3 regions of the Streptomyces sp. DSM 40868 genome follow, and region 3 is predicted to be linked to each of the others. Evidence: riboswitches for the same ligand, from Rfam matches in the RefSeq annotation. Region 3 holds a riboswitch; each other region holds the start of a gene.
What was found. Region 3 has a riboswitch for thiamine pyrophosphate ahead of thiO (glycine oxidase ThiO). Riboswitches for the same ligand answer to the same signal wherever they lie in the genome.

Region 1: it holds a riboswitch for thiamine pyrophosphate, as region 3 does, so the genes downstream of both, HB370_RS28455 (thiamine ABC transporter substrate-binding protein) here and thiO (glycine oxidase ThiO) in region 3, are expected to answer to the same signal.
Region 2: it holds a riboswitch for thiamine pyrophosphate, as region 3 does, so the genes downstream of both, thiC (phosphomethylpyrimidine synthase ThiC) here and thiO (glycine oxidase ThiO) in region 3, are expected to answer to the same signal.

The regions. Positions count from the first base shown of each region.
Region 1 covers NZ_CP050504.1:6,222,143-6,224,402, reverse strand. The annotation lists gene HB370_RS28455 (thiamine ABC transporter substrate-binding protein) at 29-1,102, opposite strand; TPP riboswitch at 1,186-1,293, opposite strand; gene rlmN (23S rRNA (adenine(2503)-C(2))-methyltransferase RlmN) at 1,317-2,260, opposite strand, start outside.
Region 2 covers NZ_CP050504.1:4,428,604-4,430,863, forward strand. The annotation lists gene thiC (phosphomethylpyrimidine synthase ThiC) at 1-1,171, opposite strand, end outside; TPP riboswitch at 1,164-1,341, opposite strand; gene HB370_RS20165 (YibE/F family protein) at 1,423-2,260, shown strand, end outside.
Region 3 covers NZ_CP050504.1:2,637,255-2,639,514, forward strand. The annotation lists gene HB370_RS11880 (FAD-dependent oxidoreductase) at 1-847, opposite strand, end outside; gene HB370_RS11885 (hypothetical protein) at 880-1,230, opposite strand; TPP riboswitch at 1,284-1,394, shown strand; gene thiO (glycine oxidase ThiO) at 1,392-2,260, shown strand, end outside.

The DNA of each region.
Region 1 (2,260 bases), 3.6 Mb from region 3:
CTCCCGCGCCGGCCGCGCGCCTTGGCGGTCACTTCAGTACGAGCGACGTCCACGAGGAGACCCACTGGTCGCGGTTGGCGGCGATCTTGTCGGGGGCCAGGGTCTCGGGGTCCTCGGCGGCCGGACCGTACTTGGTGAAGTCGGCGGGCACGGCGGCCCCCTCCACGACCGGGTAGACGAACATGTTCAGCGGCATGTCCTGCTGGAACTCCCGGGTGAGCAGGAAGTCGAGGAGCGCCTTGCCGCCCTCGGGGTTCTTCGCGTTGCTCAGCAGCCCGGCGTACTCGGTCTGCCGGAAGCAGGTGCCGTCGGCCACCCCGGTCGGGGCGGTGGCGGGCCGCTTCTTGGCGTAGATCACCTCGGCGGGCGGGGAGGAGGCGTACGACACCACCAGTGGCCGGTCGCCGCCGGCCTTCCTGCCCTCGGAGGAGCCGGAGAACTCCTGGTAGTACGCCTGCTCCCAGCCGTCGACGACCTTGACGCCGTTGGCCTTGAGCTTCTTCCAGTACTCCGGCCAGTCCTGGTCGCCGAACGCCGCGGCGCTGCCGAGCAGGAAGCCGAGGCCCGGCGAGGAGGTGGCCGCGTTCTCGGTGACGAGGAGGTTCTTGTACGCGGGCTTGGCGAGGTCGGCGAAGGACCGCGGCGGGTTCAGCTTGTGCGCGCTGAACCAGGCCTTGTCGTAGTTGACGCAGATGTCGCCGGTGTCCACGGGCGTGACGCGGTGCTTGTCCTGGTCGACGCGGTTCTCCGGCCGGACGGAGCCGGCGCCCTTGGGCTCGTAGGGCTGGAACAGTCCGTTGTCCAGGGCGCGGGAGAGCAGGGTGTTGTCGACGCCGAAGAAGACGTCGCCCTGCGGGTTGTCCTTGGTCAGGATCGCCTTGTTGACGGCCTGCCCGGCGTCGCCGTCCTTGAGCACCCGGAGCTTGTACCCGGACCGCTTCTCGAAGTCCTTGACGACGCTCTTGGAGACGTTCCACGAGTCGTGGCTGACGAGGGTGACGGTCTTGGGGTCCGAGGACGACCCGGAGTCCGTCGTGCCGCACGCGGACAGCGCGAGCAGGCCGAGCCCCGCCGCCACGGCCACGAGGGTCTTGTTGTGCACTGGATGTCCTCCTGGGGGTTGGCCAGGAAGAGACGCGGCCCTGCCCGGACCGCCGCGCGGGCGGCCCGGGCAGGGCGCAACAGCTTGAGTGATGACCGAACTTCCTACCCAGAATGACCTGGGCGAGGTTCAGAGGGTCTGCGGCCCGGTTGCCGCACTCTCAGCGCTGTGGCGCTCCCCTGTCGGAATATGAAGATATGTGGACCTGGTCAGATTACCGCTCGGTGGCCGCGAGCTGACCACAGGCTCCGTCGATCTCCTGACCCCGGGTGTCCCGGATGGTGACGGCCACACCATGGGCGGCGATGGCCTCCACGAACGCCTTCTCGTCCTCCGGCCGGGACGCCGTCCACTTCGACCCCGGCGTGGGGTTGAGCGGGATGAGGTTGACGTGCACGGGCTTGCCCTTGAGCAGCCGGCCGAGCCGGTCGCCGCGCCACGCCTGGTCGTTGATGTCCCGGATCAGCGCGTACTCGATGGACAGCCGGCGGCCCGACTTCTCGGTGTACTCGAAGCCGGCGTCCAGCACCTCGCGCACCTTCCACCGCGTGTTCACGGGGACGAGGGTGTCGCGCAGCTCGTCGTCGGGGGCGTGCAGGGAGATCGCCAGCCGGCACTTGAAGCCCTCGTCGGCGAACCGGTGGATGGCCGGGACCAGACCGACGGTGGAGACGGTGATCCCGCGCTGGGAGAGCCCGAGCCCGTCCGGGGCGGGGTCGGTGAGCGCCCGGATGGCCCCGACGACCCGGTTGTAGTTGGCGAGCGGCTCACCCATCCCCATGAAGACGATGTTGGACAGCCGCGCGGGCCCCCCGGGCACCTCGCCGTCGCGCAGCGCCCGCATGCCGTCCACGATCTGGTGGACGATCTCCGCGGTGGACAGGTTCCGGTCCAGCCCCGCCTGCCCGGTCGCGCAGAACGGGCAGTTCATGCCGCAGCCGGCCTGCGAGCTGATGCACATGGTCACCCGGTCCGGGTAGCGCATCAGCACCGACTCGACCAGCGTGCCGTCGAACAGCCGCCACAGCGTCTTGCGGGTGGTGCCCTCGTCGGTGGACAGATGGCGGACGACGGTCATCAGCTCCGGGAACAGCGCTTCCTGGAGCTTGGCGCGCGAACCGGCGGGAATGTCGGTCCACTGCTCCGGGTCGTGCGTGT
Region 2 (2,260 bases), 1.8 Mb from region 3:
GTACGTTGAAACTCTTGGCGATCCGGTTGAGTTCCCCGAGCGTCCGCAACTCCGCGAACTGCGCCTCGTCGTTGGCGTCGGCGATGGAACCGGGCCGCAGGCCGTCACCCAGCGAGTACGTGACGTCGTAGGCGGCGAGGATCTCGCACAGCTCCTCGAAGTTCTCGTACAGGAACGATTCCTTGTGGTGCGCCAGGCACCACGCGGCCATGATGGAGCCGCCGCGCGAGACGATGCCGGTCTTGCGGTTGGCGGTGAGCGGGACGTACGGCAGCCGGACGCCCGCGTGGACCGTCATGTAGTCCACGCCCTGCTCGGCCTGCTCGATGACGGTGTCCTTGTAGATCTCCCAGGTCAGTTCCTCGGCCTTGCCGTCGACCTTCTCCAGCGCCTGGTAGAGCGGCACGGTGCCGATCGGGACGGGGGAGTTGCGCAGCACCCATTCGCGGGTGGTGTGGATGTTGCGGCCGGTGGACAGGTCCATGACCGTGTCGGCGCCCCAGCGGGTCGCCCAGGTCATCTTCTCGACCTCTTCCTCGATGGAGGACGTCACCGCCGAGTTGCCGATGTTGGCGTTCACCTTCACCAGGAACCGCTTGCCGATGATCATCGGCTCGATCTCCGGGTGGTTGACGTTGGCCGGCAGCACGGCCCGGCCGGCCGCGATCTCCTCGCGGACCACCTCGGGCGACACGTTCTCCCGGAGGGCCACGAACTCCATCTCCGGGGTGATCTCGCCCCGGCGGGCGTACGCGAGCTGCGTCACCGCCTGACCGTCGCGCCCCCGCCGCGGCTGGCGCGGGCGGCCGGGGAAGACCGCGTCCAGGTTGCGCAGCCCGCCGCGCGGCGAGGTGTGCTTGATCCCGTCGTCCTCGGGACGGACGGGCCGGCCCGCGTACTCCTCGGTGTCGCCGCGGGCGATGATCCAGTTCTCCCGCAGCGGCGGCAGGCCCCTGCGGACGTCCGTTTCGACGAGTGGATCGGTGTACGGGCCCGATGTGTCGTACAGCGTGACCGACTGCCCGTTGGTGAGATGCACCTGACGGACCGGCACCCGGAGGTCGGGGCGCGAGCCCTCGACATACGCCTTGTGCCAGCCGATGGACTTCCCGGCCTCCGTGGACTTCTCGTCCTGGGCGGAGGCAGGCGTGCGTGCGTCCTTGTTGGTCATGAGACCTACTCCCTACGCCGGCATTACCCGGTAACAGGTTCGGCGGTCGACGCAGCGGTTTCCGTCGGCCGACGTTCCCCGCGGAACATCGCTCGTTCCACGTGAAACATCGCATCCACGGAGGTCAGCGCCCTCTCAGCCCGGTGCTCCGAGCTCCCGCGTGTGCAAAGGTGCCTCCACGCTAGCGCCATGTATGGCGCGGTGAACAGTGGGCCCCCCTGCGTTCTTGGGATGATCGGGCGGTGACCAGCATGGAGCAGTACCCCTACCAGCCGCCCGACCCGCACCGCCGAGACGGCGCGGAGCAGGGCACCGGGCACGGTCACCAGGCCGCCGAGACCGGCCACGGAGCCGCTTCCGGGCAGGGACACGCGCACGGTCACAGCCACAGCCACGGCCCGGCCGCTCCCGTCTCCCAGCATCTGCGCAAGGTCATCGCGGCGATCCTGGTTCCCTTCACCGCGGCGGTCCTGGTCGGCCTGGTCGTGCTCTGGCCCGGACAGGCCCCGGCCCACAAGCGCACCGGCGTCGGCTTCGACCGGCAGACCCAGCAGGCCACGGTCACCCGGGTCGTGGAGCTGAGCTGTGCTTCGGCGAACGCCTCCGGTGTGCCCCCGACCGGTGACACCTCCACGGCCGAGGGCAGCTCGGCGCAGCAGCAGGCCGACGGCACCTGCAAGAAGGCCACCATCCGGGTCGACACCGGCAAGGACAAGGGCCGTACGTTCACCGAGATCGTGCAGCCGGACCAGTCGCGCCAGCTCCACCAGGACGAGAAGGTAGTCGTCGCCTACGAGCCCTCGGCGCCGAAGGAGCTGCAGTACGCGGTGACCGATGTGAACCGGAAGTTCCCCATGACGCTGCTCGCGGGGGTCTTCGCGGTGGCCGTGGTGCTGGTGGGCCGGCTGCGCGGTGTCATGGCGCTGGTGGCGCTGGCCGTCAGCTTCCTGGTGCTGACGCTGTTCATCCTGCCGGCGATCCTCGAGGGGTCGAACCCGCTGCTGGTGGCCGTGATCGGATCGAGCGCCATCATGCTGATCGCCCTGTATCTGTGTCACGGGCTGTCCGCCCGTACCTCGGTGGCGGTGC
Region 3 (2,260 bases):
AGGACGCGCAGTCGCCGACGGCGTACACGTCCGGTACGGAGGTGCGCAGCCGGTCGTCGGCGAGGACCTCGCCGTGCGCGCCCAGCTCGACGCCGGAGCCGGCCAGCCAGGCGGTGGCGGGACGGGCGCCGATGCCGACGACGACGGCGCCCGCGGGCAGCCGGGTGCCGTCGGCGAGCAGCACCGCGCCGGGCTCGACGCGGTCCACGCGCGCGTGGGTGCGCAGGGTGACGCCCGCGTCGGCGTACCAGCCGGCCATGGGGGCGGCGACCTCGGCGGGCAGGGCGCCGGCCAGCGGCTGGCCGGCGGCCTCCACGACGGTGACCGCGCAGCCGGCCTCGCGGGCGGCGGTGGCGAACTCGGCGCCGATCCAGCCTGCGCCCACGACCACGATGTCGTGCTGCCGGGCGAGGACGGGGCGCAGCCGTGCGGCGTCGTCCAGGGTGCGCAGCAGATGCGTGCCGGGTACGCCCTCGGCGCCGGGCAGGGTGACCGGTTCGGCGCCGGTGGCGAGGACGAGGACGTCGTAGGGCACCACGCCGTGCTCGGTGTCCAGCTCGCGCGCGGCGGGCCGCAGGCCCCGCACCTCGCAGCCGAGCCGCAGTTCGACGCCGAGGGACTCGAAGTCCACGTCGAAGGCGGAGCCCTCGGCGGTGCCCAGCAGCACCGCCTTGGACAGCGGCGGCCGGTCGTACGGCTGGTGCGGTTCGGCGCCGATGACGGTCACCGGGCCCTTGAAGCCCTGTTCCCGCAGGGCGACCGCGGTCTGCACCCCGGCCATGCCCGCGCCGACGACGACCACGCGCCGTCGCTGTGCCGTGCCCTCGTGCGGTGTCTGCTCGCTCACGCGATCACCTTAGACACATGACGGAACGTCAGTCAGCGGGCGTGCTCGGTGACCTGCTCCACAACGCTGGTGCCGGAGCCCGGCGCGGACTCCCACTCCCAGGTCTCCGCCAGCCGCAGCCGCCCGTCCGCGAGCTCCTCGACCGTGGACACGCAGTGCCCCGAGGCGGTCGTCCCGTCGGTCCTCAGCTGCACGTACCGGAAGTCCAGCCGGTCCCCCTCGCGGGTGCCGACCAGATGGCCGCGTACCACGTCGCCGCCCGCGTACTCGGCCCACACCGCGCCGTCCTGCTCGTGGTAGGCGAACCGGGTGCGGGTGCCCACCTGTCCCGGGGCCTGGTCCGACACGGGGGCGAAGAGAAGTCCGTCGAGCGAACGGGCCATGGAACGGGGCTCCCTTACGGGTGAGGAGGGCGGCGGGCTAGGGTGGCCACCGTACAAGCACTCGCGGGAGCCCGGACGACCGGGCTGAGAGGGAGGCTCGCGGCCTCCGACCGTACGAACCTGATCCGGGTCATGCCGGCGAAGGGAGGGGCTCACCGCCCATGTCCTCACGTACGTCCGACGTCCTCGTCATCGGGGGCGGAATCATCGGCCTGGTCACGGCCTGGCGCGCGGCGCAGCGCGGGCTCGCCACGGCCGTCGTGGACCCCGCGCCCGGCGGCGGGGCCGCGCGGGTGGCGGCCGGGATGCTGGCCGCGGTCACCGAGCTGCACTACGGCGAGGAGACCCTGCTCGGCCTGAACCTGGCCTCCGCGCGCCGCTATCCCGCCTTCGCCGCCGAGCTGACCGAGCTGACCGGTCACGACCTCGGCTACCGCCGCTGCGGCACCCTCGCCGTCGCGCTGGACTCCGACGACCGCGCCCACCTGCGCGAACTGCACGCCCTCCAGCAGCGCCACGGCCTGGAGTCGGAGTGGCTGTCGGGGCGGGAGTGCCGCCGCCTGGAGCCGATGCTGGCGCCCGGGGTGCGCGGCGGGCTGCGGGTCGACGGTGACCACCAGATCGATCCGCGCCGGCTGGCGGCGGCCCTGGTCGTCGCCTGCGAGCGGTCCGGTGTGGTGTTCCACCGGGTCCGGGCCGAGCGCCTGGACGTGGCCGGGGACCGGGCCGCCGGTGTGACCACGGCCGACGGCACCGGGCTGCGCGCGGAGCGCGTGGTGCTCGCCGCGGGCAGCCTGAGCGGGCGCCTCGCGGGCGTGCCGGCGGAGGTGCTGCCTCCGGTGCGGCCGGTCAAGGGCCAGGTGCTGCGGCTGACCGTGCCGCCCCGGTACGCGCCGTTCCTGAGCCGGACCGTGCGGGCCGTGGTGCGCGGCGGCCCGCTGTACCTGGTGCCCCGGGAGAACGGGGAACTGGTCGTCGGCGCCACCAGCGAGGAGCTGGGCTGGGACACCACGGTCACCGCCGGCGGCGT